One region of the Rhizobium sp. ERR 1071 genome, then DNA from elsewhere that is predicted to be linked to it. Evidence: predicted binding sites of a transcription regulator. Region 1 holds the regulator's gene; the other holds the start of a gene.
What was found. Region 1 encodes HrcA, which represses chaperone genes, less so after heat shock. Its sites were predicted from a motif close to GTTAGCACTCNCNNNNNGNGAGTGCTAAC; they were not measured.
Positions count from the first base shown of each region.

Region 2: the regulator HrcA is predicted to act here: its motif matches at 2,892-2,920, upstream of groES (co-chaperone GroES).

Region 1 covers NZ_VITM01000003.1:655,481-663,101, forward strand. Annotated here, with positions in the region: gene hpf (ribosome hibernation-promoting factor, HPF/YfiA family) at 69-644, shown strand; gene ptsN (PTS IIA-like nitrogen regulatory protein PtsN) at 733-1,197, shown strand; gene grpE (nucleotide exchange factor GrpE) at 1,290-1,931, opposite strand; gene FBZ99_RS13325 (GFA family protein) at 2,147-2,581, shown strand; gene hrcA (heat-inducible transcriptional repressor HrcA) at 2,604-3,692, opposite strand; gene rph (ribonuclease PH) at 3,865-4,581, shown strand; gene FBZ99_RS13340 (VOC family protein) at 4,593-5,009, shown strand; gene rdgB (RdgB/HAM1 family non-canonical purine NTP pyrophosphatase) at 5,021-5,665, shown strand; gene hemW (radical SAM family heme chaperone HemW) at 5,702-6,877, shown strand; gene FBZ99_RS13355 (DMT family transporter) at 7,171-7,621, opposite strand, start outside.
Region 2 covers NZ_VITM01000003.1:299,379-306,999, forward strand. Annotated here, with positions in the region: gene FBZ99_RS11560 (cache domain-containing protein) at 1-560, opposite strand, end outside; gene FBZ99_RS11565 (bifunctional riboflavin kinase/FAD synthetase) at 706-1,689, opposite strand; gene FBZ99_RS11570 (TIGR01459 family HAD-type hydrolase) at 1,705-2,553, opposite strand; gene groES (co-chaperone GroES) at 2,978-3,274, shown strand; gene groL (chaperonin GroEL) at 3,350-4,990, shown strand; gene FBZ99_RS11585 (hypothetical protein) at 5,672-6,118, shown strand; gene FBZ99_RS11590 (glutathione binding-like protein) at 6,176-6,883, opposite strand; gene FBZ99_RS11595 (DoxX family protein) at 7,098-7,541, shown strand; gene hisG (ATP phosphoribosyltransferase) at 7,618-7,621, opposite strand, start outside.

The sequences.
Region 1 (7,621 bases):
TGCTTGGATGAGCTTGAGGCTTGGCGTAAACTGATACGCGCAATAACCACTACAAGAAGGGAAACTCCATGAGTGTGCGTGTCTCCGGTAAACATATGGAAATTGGCGACTCCTTCCGTCAGCGGATCGAGGACCAGATCGGTATGGCCGTGACCAAATACTTCGACGGGGGGTATTCGGGTCAGGTAACTGTGCAGAAGTCCAGTTCGCGTTTTGCGGCCGATTGCAAGCTTCACCTCGATAGCGGTGTCGTATTGCATGCTGCCGGCGAAGCCATGGATCCGCAGCTTGCTTTCGACGCTGCCTCCGAGCGCATCGAAAAGCGTCTGCGTCGTTACAAGCGCAAACTCAAGGACCATCAGGCAGGCAACCACGTGAACGGTCAGGCGGAAGTCGCCTATACCGTCATGGACGGCGTTCCCGATGACGACGAGGAGATCCCTGCCGACTTCGCGCCGGCAATCGTCGCAGAGAGCACGAAACAACTGAAAACCATGTCGGTGGCGACCGCCGTGATGGCGCTCGACATGACCGACGAGCCGCTGTTGCTCTTCCGCAGCCCCGGCAACGAACACTTGAACATCGTCTATCGCCGTCAGGACGGCAACATTGGCTGGATCGACGCAGCCAATATCAAAGGCTGAGAATAGAAGATAAGCGGCGGCTGCGCATCATCGCAGCTGGCCGCCGCTTGCCCGTCATCGGTTCTCGGCGACACGAAGGATAAAGAGAATGGCATTGGCAGATTTGCTACAGCAAGATGCGATCATCCCCGCCTTGAAGGCAAATTCCAAAAAACAACTGCTTCAGGAGCTGGCCGCCAAAGCCTCCAAGCTCACCGGACTGCCCGAGCGCGAAATCTTCGACGTCGTGCTGCAGCGCGAGCGCCTCGGCTCCACCGGCGTCGGCAACGGTATCGCCATTCCCCACGGCAAGCTTGCCAGCATCAAGTCCATCGCCGGCATTTTCGCGCGCCTTGAAGCGCCCGTCGATTTCGAGGCGCTGGACGACCAGCCTGTCGATCTCGTCTTCCTGCTGCTCGCACCTGAAGGTGCCGGCGCGGACCACCTGAAGGCGCTCTCGCGCATCGCCCGCGTTCTGCGGGACCAGGATCTCGTCGCGAAGCTCCGCGCCACCGATTCCGCCACCGCCATCTACGCCTTCCTCAACGAAGAGCAGGCATCCAACGCCGCCTAACCGCTTGGATTACACTGGACCAAGGCAAAAATAAGAGCCGGATGATCCGAGATCGTCCGGCTCTCTTCTTTTATTGGCGTTGCCAAAAAAGATCAGGCGTCTTTCTCGTCCAGCGGGCTGTTGGCGCCCTGCTCGGCATTTTCGACGATCTTCGGGCCACCCTTGGCGACGCCGACCATGGCCGGGCGCAGAACGCGGTCGCCGATGACGAAACCGGCCTGCACCACCTGGACGACAGTGTTGTTCGGCACTTCCGGGTTCGGCACTTCGAACATGGCCTGATGGAAATTGGGATCGAACTTCTGCCCGATCGGCTCGAGCTGACGCACACCGTGACGCTCAAGGGCCGAGAGCATTGAACGCTCGGTCATCTCGACACCTTCGATCAGCGTCTTCAGGCCGGCATCGGCGCCATCACGGGCGTCGGCCGGAATGGCATCCAGCGTGCGGCGCAGGTTGTCGGCCACCGAGAGCATGTCGCGGGCAAAGCTTGCCACGGAATAGGACTTTGCATCCTTCACGTCGCGCTCGGTGCGGCGACGGAGGTTGTCCATCTCGGCAGCAAGGCGAAGGTAGCGATCACGCAGTTCGCCGTTCTCGGCCTTCAGCAGCTCAACCGGATCTGGCTGAGACGGCTCGGCTGCATCAACGGTTTCCGCTGCATCCTGCGCGAAATCCGCTGACGTGTCAGCCGCCGTGGCGTCAGGTCCGGTTTTTGTTGTTTCGTCGGTCATGACGGTCTCCGAATTGCTTGGTCTTTGGATGTGCCCGATATCGAGGTTTGGCCGGAAAAAATCAAGGCTTTGTCGAGAAGAACAGCCAAATCCTGGCTTTGCGGCGGCGGCAATACGGCTCGCCGCTCCCGGACGCTGTTCAAGACGTCGACTGTTCAGCCCTCCTTCCTGGTGGTATGCTGAACTGCGTCTCAGCACAGCGTGAGGTGACATCAATGTCTAATGGCAAATCCCTTTCAGGCAAGTGTTTCTGTGGCGCGGTGGAAATCGCAGTCGATGGCGAGCCAATGGCGATGGGTTACTGTCATTGCGACTCCTGTCGGGAATGGTCGGCAGGGCCGGTCAATGCCTTCTCGCTCTGGCCGCCGGAAGCCGTTCACATCACCAAGGGCACGGACAAAATCGGCAGTTATCAGAAAACCGAAAAGAGCGTGCGCAAGTGGTGCACGGTCTGCGGCGGCCATCTTTTGACCGAGCATCCGCCGTGGGGCGTCACGGACGTCTATGCAGCGGTCCTTCCCGACCTCGATTTTCAGCCTGGCATGCATGTCAACTACGAGACGACAGTGCTGCATCTGAGAGACGGGCTGCCAAAGCAGAAGGACTTTCCAGCCGAGATGGGCGGATCTGGAACTTTGCTTCCCGATTGACCGCAGCAGCTAAATCCGCTCCTCAGATTCCAGGCCGGGACAGCCGCGAAATCAGCTGAGCGGTATAATCGACCATGGGCACGATGCGCGCATAATTCAGCCGCGTCGGGCCGATAACGCCGACCGCGCCGACGATGCGATCGTCCTCGTCGCGATAGGGTGCGACGATGAGCGAGGAGCCGGACAGTGAGAAGAGCTTGTTTTCCGAGCCGATGAAGATGCGCACGCCCGGTCCGCTCTCGGCAAGATTGAGGATCTCGATGAGGCTGTCCTTCTTTTCGAGATCATCGAAGAGGAGGCGCAGGCGATCCAGATCCTCCGCGCCGCCGATTTCGGCCAGCAGGTTGGAGTGGCCGCGCACGATCAGCTGCGTCGGCTTGCCGTCGTCATCGCCACCGGACCATACGGCAATACCGCGCTCAACCAGCTGATGTGACAGGCTGTCCAGCTCCTGGCGCACGCTTTCCTTGAGGCTCTGCAATTGCCGCCGCAATTCCGGCATCGTCTGGCCGGTCATATGGGCGTTGAGGAAGTTGGCGGCCTCCGTCAGCTGCGACGAGGTCGTGCCGGCCGGCAGCTCGATGATGCGGTTTTCGACCTGATCGTGCTCGCCGACGAGCACGGCGAGCGCCTTGGTCGGCTCCAGCCGGATAAATTCCACATGCTTGAGAACGGGATCGCTCTTGGAGGTAATGACGAGCCCGGCACCGCGCGAAATGCCCGATAGCACCCGGCTTGCTTCCGACATCATCGATTCCACCGGCTGGTCACGATTGCCGCCGCGCACCTGCCGATCGATATTGGCTCGATCCTCGGCGGAGAGATCCCCGACCTGCATGAAAGCATCGACGAAGAAGCGCAGACCGACCTGAGTCGGCAAGCGCCCGGCGCTCACATGCGGCGAATAGATGAGTCCCAGCTCCTCCAGATCGCTCATGACATTGCGCACGGAAGCCGGCGACAGCGACATGGGCAGCAGGCGCGAGAGATTGCGCGAACCCAGCGGCTCGCCGTTTTCGAGATAGCCTTCGACGATGCGGCGGAAGATTTCCTTGGAGCGTTCGTCCAGTGCAGCAATGACATCCGAGACCGACGATGTCGTGAATACCATTTCGCTGTCAGATCCATTCCGTTGAGCCTTAGGCAAAATATAATCATTCAGTTAGCAATGGCAAAAGGGAAAAATGTCGCCGCCGCCGCCGAGCGTCTTTCCGGCCTGCTTTTCCTTTGCAAAAGCGGCCTGCGGGTCGTAGAAGCGGTCAACGAACATTCAGGAGAGTGGAATGAGGCCTTCAGGCAGAAAAACCGACCAGATGCGCAAGGTGTCGTTCGAGCGCAATTTTTCCAAGCATGCGGAAGGCTCCTGCCTGGTAAAATTCGGCGATACGCATGTGCTCTGCACGGCAAGCCTGGAAGACAAGACGCCGCCATGGCTGCGCAACAGCGGCAAGGGCTGGGTCACGGCCGAATATGGCATGCTGCCGCGCGCGACCGGCGAGCGCATGAAGCGCGAAGCCGCCGCCGGCAAGCAGGGGGGCCGCACGCAGGAAATCCAGCGCCTCATCGGCCGTTCGCTGCGCGCCGTCGTCGACCTCAAGGAACTGGGCGAACGCCAGATCACCGTTGACTGCGACGTCATCCAAGCGGATGGCGGCACACGCACGGCCTCGATCACCGGGGGCTGGATCGCGCTCTACGACTGCCTGAAGTGGATGGAAAGCCGCAACATGGTCAAGGTCGAGCGCGTGCTGAAGGATCACATCGCCGCCATCTCCTGCGGTATCTTTGCCGATCAGCCTGTCATCGATCTCGATTATCTCGAGGATTCCTCGGCTGAGACCGACGCCAATTTCGTCATGACCGGCAAGGGCGGCATCGTCGAGATCCAGGGAACGGCTGAGGGCGCGCCCTTCAGCGAAGAGGAATTCGCCACGCTGATGCATCTGGCCAAGAACGGCATTGCCGAACTGGTGGAGCTGCAGAAGCAGGCCATCGCCTGAGGATATCTTGAATGGCTGACCCGGCCCTCGCAGGCATTCTTGAAACTGCCCTCTATGCAGACGATCTCGATGCCGTCGAAGCCTTTTATGGCGGCATACTCGGCTTGGAAAAGATATCGCGAGGCGGCAACCGCCACGTCTTCTATCGCTGCGGGCCGGGTGTGCTCCTGATCTTCAACAGTGAAGAAACGGTCAAGCCGCACGAGCCGGGCGCCCTGCCCGTGCCGCCGCATGGGACTAAGGGTCATGGTCACGTTTGCTTCCGTGTCGATGGCAACGATATCGAGGCCATGGCCGAGAAGCTGAAGGCTGCCGGTGTCGATATCGAAGCCGATTTTCACTGGCCGAATGGCGGCCGTTCGATCTATTTCCGCGATCCGGCCGGCAACAGTCTGGAATGCGCCGAACCCCGCATCTGGGGCCTATGACAGGACAGCACATGCGCAAGCTCGATACTAAGACTATCGTCGTCGCCAGCCACAATGCCGGCAAGATCCAGGAAATCCGCGATCTGATCGGGCCGCTCGGCTTTACCGCCAAGTCCGCCGCCGATCTCAACTTCATCGAACCGGACGAAACGGGCACGACCTTCGAAGAAAATGCGACGATCAAGGCGCTGGCCTCCGCCAATGCCTCCGGCCTGCCGGCACTCTCGGACGATTCCGGTCTGGTTATCGATGCACTCGGCGGCGATCCCGGCGTCTATACGGCCAATTGGGCGGAGACGGCTGACGGGACGCGTGACTTCGCCATGGCCATGCGGAAGGTCGAAACCGCCCTGGAAAAGGCCGGCGCCACCACGCCGGAGAGCCGCACGGCCCGCTTCGTCAGCGTGCTCTGCCTTGCCTGGCCCGATGGACATACCGAGCTTTTCCGCGGCGAAGTGGAAGGCACGGTCGTCTGGCCGCCGCGCGGCAGCCAAGGCTTCGGCTACGACCCGGTCTTCCAGCCGGAGGGATACCAGACCACATTCGGCGAAATGAGCGCCGAGCAAAAGCATGGCTGGAAGCCCGGCGACGAGCAGGCGCTGTCGCACCGCGCCCGCGCCTTCAAGATCTTTGTCGAAACCTGCCTGGAGGCGTAAGCTAATCCCGTGGAAATCGTGGACACACAAGATCTGATGCACGGGGCGCAATTGCTGCCCGATACCGGCGAACCCGGTTTCGGCGTCTATGTGCATTGGCCCTTCTGCGCGGCCAAGTGTCCCTACTGCGATTTCAACAGCCATGTCCGCCATCAGCCTGTTGATCAGGAGCGCTTTGCTGCCGCCTTTCTGAAGGAAATGGCGACGATGCGCATGATCAGCGGCCCGAAGACAGTGACAAGCGTCTTCCTCGGCGGCGGCACGCCTTCGCTGATGAAGCCGGAAACGGTGGGCGCGGTGCTCGATGGCATTGCTAGGACATGGCATGTGCCCGACGGTATCGAGATCACCATGGAAGCCAATCCCTCGAGCGTCGAGGCCGAGCGCTTTCGCGGCTATCGCGCCGCTGGCGTCAATCGCGTATCGATGGGCGTGCAGGCGCTGAACGACCGCGACCTGAAATTCCTCGGACGTCTGCACGATGTCGCCGATGCGCTGAAGGCGATTAGGCTGGCGCGCGAGATCTTTCCGCGTATGTCCTTCGACCTCATTTATGCCCGCCCCAACCAGACCGTCGAGGAATGGGAGCGCGAGCTAAAAGAGGCAATCTCCTATGCGGTCGATCACCTCTCGCTCTATCAGCTGACGATCGAGGAAGGCACGCCCTTCTACGGCCTTCACAAGGCCGGAAAGCTGATCGTGCCCGATGGCGATCAGTCGGCGCTGCTTTATGAAGCGACGCAGGAAATCACCGAGCGCGAGGGCATGCCGGCCTATGAGGTCTCCAATCACGCGCGCCCCGGCGCCGAGAGCCGGCACAATCTCACCTATTGGCGCTACGGAGACTATGCAGGCATCGGCCCCGGCGCCCACGGCCGCCTTACCAGAGGCCCGCAGAAGCTGGCGACCGCGACCGAGCGCAAGCCTGAGAGCTGGCTCGAGATGGTCGAGCGGGACGGGCACGGCATGGTCGACCAGGAAATGCTTGGGTTTGATGAACAGGCCGACGAATTGCTGCTGATGGGCCTGCGGCTGCGGGAGGGCGTCGATCTCGCCCGCTGGCAGCAGCTTTCCGGCCGCGATCCCGACCCGCAACGCGAGGCGTTTTTACTGGAACACGGTTTCATAGAGCGGATCGGCAATTCCCGCCTGCGCTGCACGCCGGCGGGAATGCTGGTGCTCGACTCGGTCGTCGCCGATCTCGCCTGCTGACCACTTTCTCCTGGAGAGGGGCGCCACGAAGCGGCAGATGGGGGTGATCCCGCATGTGAGATGATGACTCGGCTGTTGACGAGATCGCCCCACCCCGGCACTACGTGCCGACCCTCCCCCTCAAGGGAAGGGTAATCGCATATGGACAGGTTAGCCCCTCATCCGTCCTCTCACAGTTCGCTTCGCTCAACTGTTCGAGTCCACCTTCTCCCCGCACGCGGGGCGAAGGGAGTTGATGAGATCGCCCCCTCTCCCCGTCAAAACGGGGAGAGGGCTGGGGTGAGGGGCACCTTCTATTTCATATGCAATGGCCCTACCCTCGAGGGAAGGGTGAAGAGGCGGCCATCGATTGCCGCCAGACCCACCGCGATCAAGGCCATGCCGATGAAATGCTTCGGCTGCAGGCTTTCGCCGAGAATGAGCGCGCCGAGCAGTATGGCGCTGACAGGGATCAGGAAAGTCACCAGCATCAGATTGGTGGCGCCGGCCGTCGCCAGGATGCGGAAGAACAGCACATAGGCGATGGCGGTCGACAGGATGGCCAGGCCGGCCAGCGCCGCCCAAGTCTCGGTGGACGGCATTGCCAGCGTCCACGGGCGATCGACCAAGAGCGCGATTGGCAGCAGCATTATCGCCGAGCCCGTAACCTGACCGGCGGCCGGAATGATCGGTGCCAGCCCCATGCGGCGGAAGCGCCGCCCGAAAATACCGGCGAGTGAGTAGCTGAAAGCAGCGCCCAACACA
Region 2 (7,621 bases), 360 kb from region 1:
TGGGTAAAAATATCATCCAGATAGACGCCGGTTCCGACAACCCAGTGCCATTTATCAAGGCCGACAGCGAATGAGAGCTTATCGGCGACACGGCCGGTGGAAGGCTTCTCCCATTTGTACTGGTGCAGACCCCCGCCGGCTTTTGCGGTCTTGATGAGCTCCGCGATGACCTTGTCGCCGTCCGGATCGGTCAAATCGATCCAATTGCGCCCGTTACGAAATCTCTCGCGCGGATGAACGATGTTGTTGCCATCATAGTCGTAGACGAAGAAGTATCCGTCCGGGCCATAATCAAGCGACGTCAGGATCGCGGCTACCTTGTCCTTAGCGGCTTGATCGTCCGGGGCTGCGTCCCGATAGATCGCCTGAATGGCCGACACGGCAAGATTTGTAAGGTTGACGATCTCCGTTTCCTTCGCCCTCAGCATGTTCTGTTCGAAGGTCTCGATATTGCTCTTGGTAAGATTGGTCGACTGCCAGGTAATGAAGGCAGTGATTGCCAGGATCGAGATGACGAGAGGCGCGAGCGCGAGCGCAATAATCTGGTTGCGTAGTGTCAACGATTGCTCCTCCCAAAAACCGGCGCGGAACAATGATCCTTGTCGGGCATGAATTCAACAGTCTCTTGGCGGCGTTGATGTCAGCCCGAAATCGGAGCGATGATACGAGGCGGAAAACCTTTTCCACCCCATCACTTCGCGAATATCAGTCGAAGGCGATGACGCGATCAAGCTCGCCGAGCGGCTGGACGCCGGCAAGCAGCGCGCGCGCCTCATCCTCGTCCTTGCGGATCTGTGCGACCAGCGGGTCGAGACCTTCGAACTTCAGTTCGGGGCGGAGATAGCCGAAGAAAGAGACCGAACAGACCTGTCCGTAGAGATCGCCGCTGAAATCGAAGACAAAGGTCTCCAGCAGCGGCGCGCCGTTATCCGTCACCGTCGGACGCCGGCCGTAGCTGGCGACGCCATCGCGGACGATACCATCGGCCGTTCGGAAGCGAACCGCATAGATGCCTGCCCTCAGCGATGACTCTGGCGGCAGCTGCATATTTGCCGTAGGGAAGCCGAGCGTGCGGCCAAGCTTCTCGCCGCCGATAACGGGCGCCTGAACGGTATAGCGATAGCCAAGCAGACCGGCGGCTTGGGCGACATCGCCTTCCGCGAGCAGCGCACGAATGCGGCTCGACGAGATGACCTCCGTGTTTTCGTCGCGGAAGGCATCGATAAGCGTCACGCCGAAACCGTTGTGACTGCCGGCATTCATGAGGAAGGCGGGGCCTCCCTGGCGATCATGGCCGAAATGGAAATCGAAGCCAGTGACAACTTCCGACGCGTGCAGCCAGTCGATCAGGATCGAGTGGACGAACTCGTCCGCCGAACGCTGCGAGAAGGTGCGATCGAAGGGATATTCGATGACCGCGTTGAAGCCGAGCGCTTCGAGGAGACGTGCTCGAAGCGGCGCAGGCGTCAGACGGAAAACAGGCTGATCGGGCTTGAAGACGGTGCGCGGATGCGGCTCGAAGGTGAGCACCAGCGCCGGCACGCCGCGCTCCCTGGCGATCTCCAGCGCACGTGTCAGCACAGACTGATGGCCGCGGTGCACACCGTCGAAATTGCCGATGGCGACCACCCCGCCCTTCAGGGCATCGGGAAGCGGCTCGCGGGTTTCGTTGCGATGGAAAACGGTCATCGACTGCCACTCTCCTCAGACAAGGCGCGGCATCCACCACTTCGGCGAGGCCTGCTCGCGCGCCAGGAAGGCGCCGAGCGCGGCCTCATCCGTATGCCCCTCGACGACATATTCGCGGGCGTGGATGCCATGGCTGATATAAAGAAGATCGAGGCCGTAATCGAGTGCGCCGCGCACGTCGGTCGGCATGCCGTCGCCGATCGCCACGACACGCGACAGCGGAAACTCGCTTTTCACCTCGCGGGCCGCCGCGATCGCGGCATCATAGATCGGCTGGTGCGGCTTGCCGGCGATGCGCGTCTGGCCACCAAGCCGCTCATAATAGGCGGCCATAGCGCCGGCGCAGGGGATCATGCGGTGGCCGCGCTCGACCACAAGATCCGGATTGGCGCAGATCAGCGGCACCTTGCGAGCCGACCAGGCCGTCAGCATGTCGGTATAATCGTCAGGTGTTTCGGTCTCGTCGTCAAAGAAACCTGTGCAGACGATGCTTTCGGCCTCGCCAGCGTCGACGCGCTGAACGTCAAGGCCTTCCAGGATGCCGATGTCACGCTCGGGGCCGAGCAGAAACACCTTTTTCGGTCCCTCGGCAATCAGCCTGCGGGTGACATCGCCCGAGGTGATGATGCGATCGTAAACGCTGTCGGGAACCCCGATCGCACGCAGCTGCTCGACGACCTTCGGAGCGACGCGTGGAGAGTTGGTGATGAGGACGACAGCAAGGCCTTCGCCGCGGGCCGCTTCGAGCGCGATGGAGGCCTCCTTGTAGGCCGTGACGCCGTTATGGAGCACGCCCCAGACATCGCAGAGCGCAACATCATAAAGTCCGCCGATGTCGCGAAAGCTCTCGATCCGTTTGCCCATGCCATCCTCGCATCAAATAAATCACGGGCTGACATCGCAAACCGGCCGGCAAATTACAAGAGCGGCATGCAAGGTTTTTGCGTCGCACAAGGCCTGAGAAGCAGACATGTGCAAGCTCGGCGAGCGGCAAGATTGCGCAGCGGAAGCAACAGCATGACGCTCTCGAAAAGGTGCGACCTGACCCTTTCTGAAGAGGGGAAAATGAGAGGAGCTTCGCAACGACGTGCTACACGCCACTGCCATGGGCGTTAATCATCCTCAAAACAAGCCGTTACGCGCCGCAAAAAATTCACAGTGCTGTCCTTGACTCGTCCGGAAGCCACCCCTAAATCACCGTCGCTAGCACTCTCCAAGGATGAGTGCTAACAAAATCCATACGGATCTCCGCTGATCCGTGAATGTCATTTGATCGAGGGATTAGACAATGGCAAGCACCAATTTCCGCCCCCTTCATGACCGCGTCGTCGTTCGCCGCGTCGAGTCGGAAGAAAAGACCAAGGGTGGCATCATCATTCCCGATACCGCCAAGGAAAAGCCGCAGGAAGGCGAAATCGTCGCCGTCGGCTCCGGCGCTCGCGATGAATCCGGCAAGGTCGTAGCACTCGACGTCAAGGTTGGCGATCGCGTTCTGTTCGGCAAGTGGTCCGGCACCGAAGTCAAGCTCAACGGCGAAGACCTTCTGATCATGAAGGAAGCCGACATCATGGGCATCATCGGCTAATCCGGCCGGTTCCCTTTATCCGATACAGCTGACGGGCCTTAAAGCCCGGAAAACGCGAATTCAGGAGTTTCAAACATGGCAGCTAAAGAAGTAAAATTCGGCCGCAGCGCCCGCGAAAAGATGCTTCGTGGCGTCGACATCCTCGCTGACGCAGTGAAGGTCACGCTCGGCCCGAAGGGTCGTAACGTCGTTATCGACAAGTCCTTCGGCGCTCCGCGCATCACCAAGGACGGCGTTTCTGTCGCCAAGGAAATCGAACTCGAAGACAAGTTCGAGAACATGGGCGCCCAGATGGTCCGCGAAGTCGCTTCGAAGACCAACGATGTCGCTGGTGACGGCACCACCACCGCAACCGTTCTTGCCCAGGCAATCGTTCGCGAAGGCGCTAAGGCTGTTGCAGCCGGCATGAACCCGATGGATCTGAAGCGCGGCATCGACCTCGCTGTTGCAGAAGTCGTCAAGGACCTGCTCGCCAAGGCCAAGAAGATCAACACTTCGGAAGAAGTTGCCCAGGTCGGCACGATCTCCGCAAACGGCGAAAAGCAGATCGGTCTCGATATTGCCGAAGCCATGCAGAAGGTCGGCAACGAAGGCGTCATCACGGTTGAAGAAGCCAAGACCGCCGAAACCGAACTCGAAGTCGTCGAAGGCATGCAGTTCGACCGTGGCTACCTCAGCCCCTACTTCGTAACCAACCCGGAAAAGATGGTGGCCGACCTCGAAGACGCCTTCATCCTCCTGCACGAGAAGAAGCTCTCGAACCTGCAGGCCATGCTCCCGGTTCTCGAAGCCGTCGTTCAGACCGGCAAGCCGCTCCTCATCATCGCTGAGGACGTCGAAGGCGAAGCGCTTGCGACCCTCGTCGTCAACAAGCTGCGTGGCGGCCTGAAGATCGCTGCTGTCAAGGCTCCGGGCTTCGGCGATCGCCGTAAGGCCATGCTGGAAGACATCGCCATCCTGACGGGCGGCACTGTCATCTCCGAAGATCTCGGCATCAAGCTCGAGTCTGTCACCCTCGACATGCTCGGCCGCGCCAAGAAGGTTTCGATCTCCAAGGAAAACACCACGATCGTCGACGGCGCTGGCGCCAAGTCCGACATCGAAGGCCGTGTTGCCCAGATCAAGGCCCAGATCGAAGAAACCACCTCTGACTACGACCGCGAAAAGCTGCAGGAACGCCTTGCCAAGCTCGCTGGCGGCGTTGCCGTTATCCGCGTTGGCGGCTCGACGGAAATCGAAGTCAAGGAAAAGAAGGACCGCATCGACGACGCTCTGAACGCGACGCGCGCTGCCGTTCAGGAAGGCATCGTACCGGGCGGCGGTACCGCTCTGCTGCGTTCTTCCGTCAAGATCTCGGTCAAGGGCGAAAACGAAGACCAGGAAGCCGGCATCAACATCGTTCGCCGCGCTCTGCAGTCCCCGGCTCGCCAGATCGCTGAAAACGCTGGTGACGAAGCTTCGATCGTTGTCGGCAAGATCCTCGACAAGAACGAAGACAACTGGGGCTACAATGCTCAGACGGGCGTCTACGGCGATATGATCGCCATGGGCATCGTCGACCCGGTCAAGGTCGTTCGCACGGCTCTGCAGGATGCAGCTTCGGTTGCTTCGCTGCTGATCACCACCGAAGCCATGATCGCCGAACTGCCGAAGAAGGATGCCCCTGCTGGCATGCCGGGCGGCATGGGTGGCATGGGCGGCATGGACATGATGTGATAGGCCAACAGGCCTAATCGCAGGAATGTCCATAAAGCTTCGCCCATGCACTTTAGTGCTTCAGGCCGCCAAGCGGCCTGAAGTGGCGGCATGGACATGATGTGATAGGCCAACAGGCCTAATCGCAGGAATGTCCATAAAGCTTCGCCCATGCATTTTAGTGCTTCAGGCCGCCAAGCGGCCTGAAGTGGCGGCATGGACATGATGTGATAGGCCAACGCCTGTTGCGATTGTTCAATCCGACATCCGGAATTGATGAAGGGCGGCCCTCGGGTCGCCCTTTTTAATTGTGCCGAAACTGCACAACTGCAATTCCTGCAAGATTCTATCGTGTTGCAAATTTTGCAACTTGCCCATTGCTGTTTTCGAAAAAGCCCCTATAACTCGCAGCGCAGCGATTTTGGAGAGTTAGCTGCAATACACGTAATTTTTACTTCTTTTGGACAGGCTTAATCTGCGGCTTGGCATGATCATAACCTTGCGCGCTGGCGCTGTCCTGATTTATTACTTGAAATGACTTCATAAACTGGAACGCCATCCCGAAAAGCATTGTCGACAGCGAAGCAGCGGAGGCACGCCTCGGCCATAAGCTGCGGCGCAAAATGCAGGGGGACCTTCCATCCGGGGAAATACGGAATTGAAGTGAGGCGCGGGAAACCATGCGCTCTTGTGGGGATCATCTTGTTCAAGATTGCCAAAGCCAATTTTTCCGCACCATTTGCTCCCGGCTCGCTGGAGTTCGAAGGCCATAACCCCGATCTTCTGGCACAATTCTGTGTTTCCGAGGGATGGACCGGCGATCTTTCAAGCGGCATCATCAAACTTGGGCAGTGGAGCACGATGCTGCACGGGCTGAGCTCCTCGGAATGTGGCTTGCTGAGCCTCATGCATTGCTATGATCCGCACGATCGAGCGCGTATCCTCGATCTCTTCGAGCAGGCGGCAACCGCAAACTCTTCTTTCTGTTATTCCACGACGACGCTCGGCACCGGCGGCCATCGCCAGCCGGTCTTTTGCGTTGGCGAATCCGTTGCCGCCGACAAGCAACGTGCCGGCAGCATGGTCGGCGTCTTCCTGTTTCCACGCTTCAAGCTGGAACCGGGCAGCCAGCTCGCCACCCGGCAGTAAACCGCTGTCGATGATGGTCGGGTGAGTTCGCCTGACCCGTTACTTGGTTCAACCTGATCAATCCCGCTTGGGAATGCTGAGACCACGCTGGCTTGCCGGGCGCGCAAGGGCTCGCTCCAGCCAGGCCATGACCGAGGGGAAACTTTCGAACTCCAGAACCTCGCGGCCGCCATAGAAGACGTCGACGCCGCGGACCCAAGGGAAAGTGGTGATGTCGGCGATGGTGTATTCATCGCCCATGATCCATTCGCGTCCCTGCAGGCGGCTCTCCAGAACGCCGAGAAGGCGCTTGGCCTCGTCGCGATAACGCTCGACCGGATAGGGGTTATTGGCGACCTTTTCGGCAGCGAATTTGAAGAAATGGCCGAACTGCCCGAACATCGGACCGACGCCGGCCATCTGGAAGAAAACCCATTCCAGCGTTTCGTAACGCCTAGCTGCGTCGCTTGGCATGAGCTTGCCGGTCTTCTCCGCCAGATAGACCAGGATCGCGCCGGATTCGAACAGACCGATCGGCTTGCCGCCGGGACCATTGGGATCGATGATTGCCGGAATGCGGCCATTCGGATTCAGCGAAACGAATTCAGGAGACTTCTGGTCGTTGGTGCCGAAGGAGATCAGATGCGGCTCATAGGGCAGACCAAGCTCTTCCAGCGCGATCGACACCTTGACGCCGTTCGGCGTCGGCAGCGAGTAGAGCTGGATAATATCCGGATTGCTGGCAGGCCAGCGTTTCGTGATCGGAAAGGACGACAGATCGGCCATGGGCTTGCTCCTGAAGGCTATGATTTGACAACTGATTTGCCGCCACAATAGCCGATAGGGCTTGTATGGGAAGTGTTATCTCAGCGGCCCATTGTTCAATGATTGTGAACTAATTGTGCGCAGTTGTTTATCTTTCCAACCTCCCAAAAATCACGAATATCTGTCTCCAGAAATTGTCGCCACCCGATCCCGAGTGAATTTACTGGAGACTGTCATGTCCAATACCAACAACGTCATCATTCTTGTGGCGCGCATCCTGCTCGCCTTCATGTTCATCTTTGCCGGCTTCGGCAAGCTGACCGATCCTGCAGGTACCGCCGGCATGATTGCCGGCGCCGGTATGCCTGCCGCAACGCTGCTTACCTATCTTGCCGGCGCGTTTGAATTCGTCACCGGCGTCTGCGTCCTCATCGGCTTCCAGGTCCGTATCGTCGGCTGGCTTCTTGCCCTCTTCTGTGTCTTCACCGGCGTCGTCTTCCACCTGCCGACCGTCAATGTTCCGGACTTCCCGGCTGCCGCCAACGGCTGGATCAACGGCCTAAACTTCGTGAACTTCCTGAAGAACATCACGCTCGCCGGCGCCTACATCATGCTCGCCACCAACGGCGCAGGCGTCTACTCGGTCGACGCACGCCGCGGTGCCTACGCAGCCGCCTGATTGCTGCATATTTCCCAAGAAAAAAGGCCCGCCGGAATTCCGGCGGGCCTTTTCGCATGAATAGGAAATTGGAAAATCAG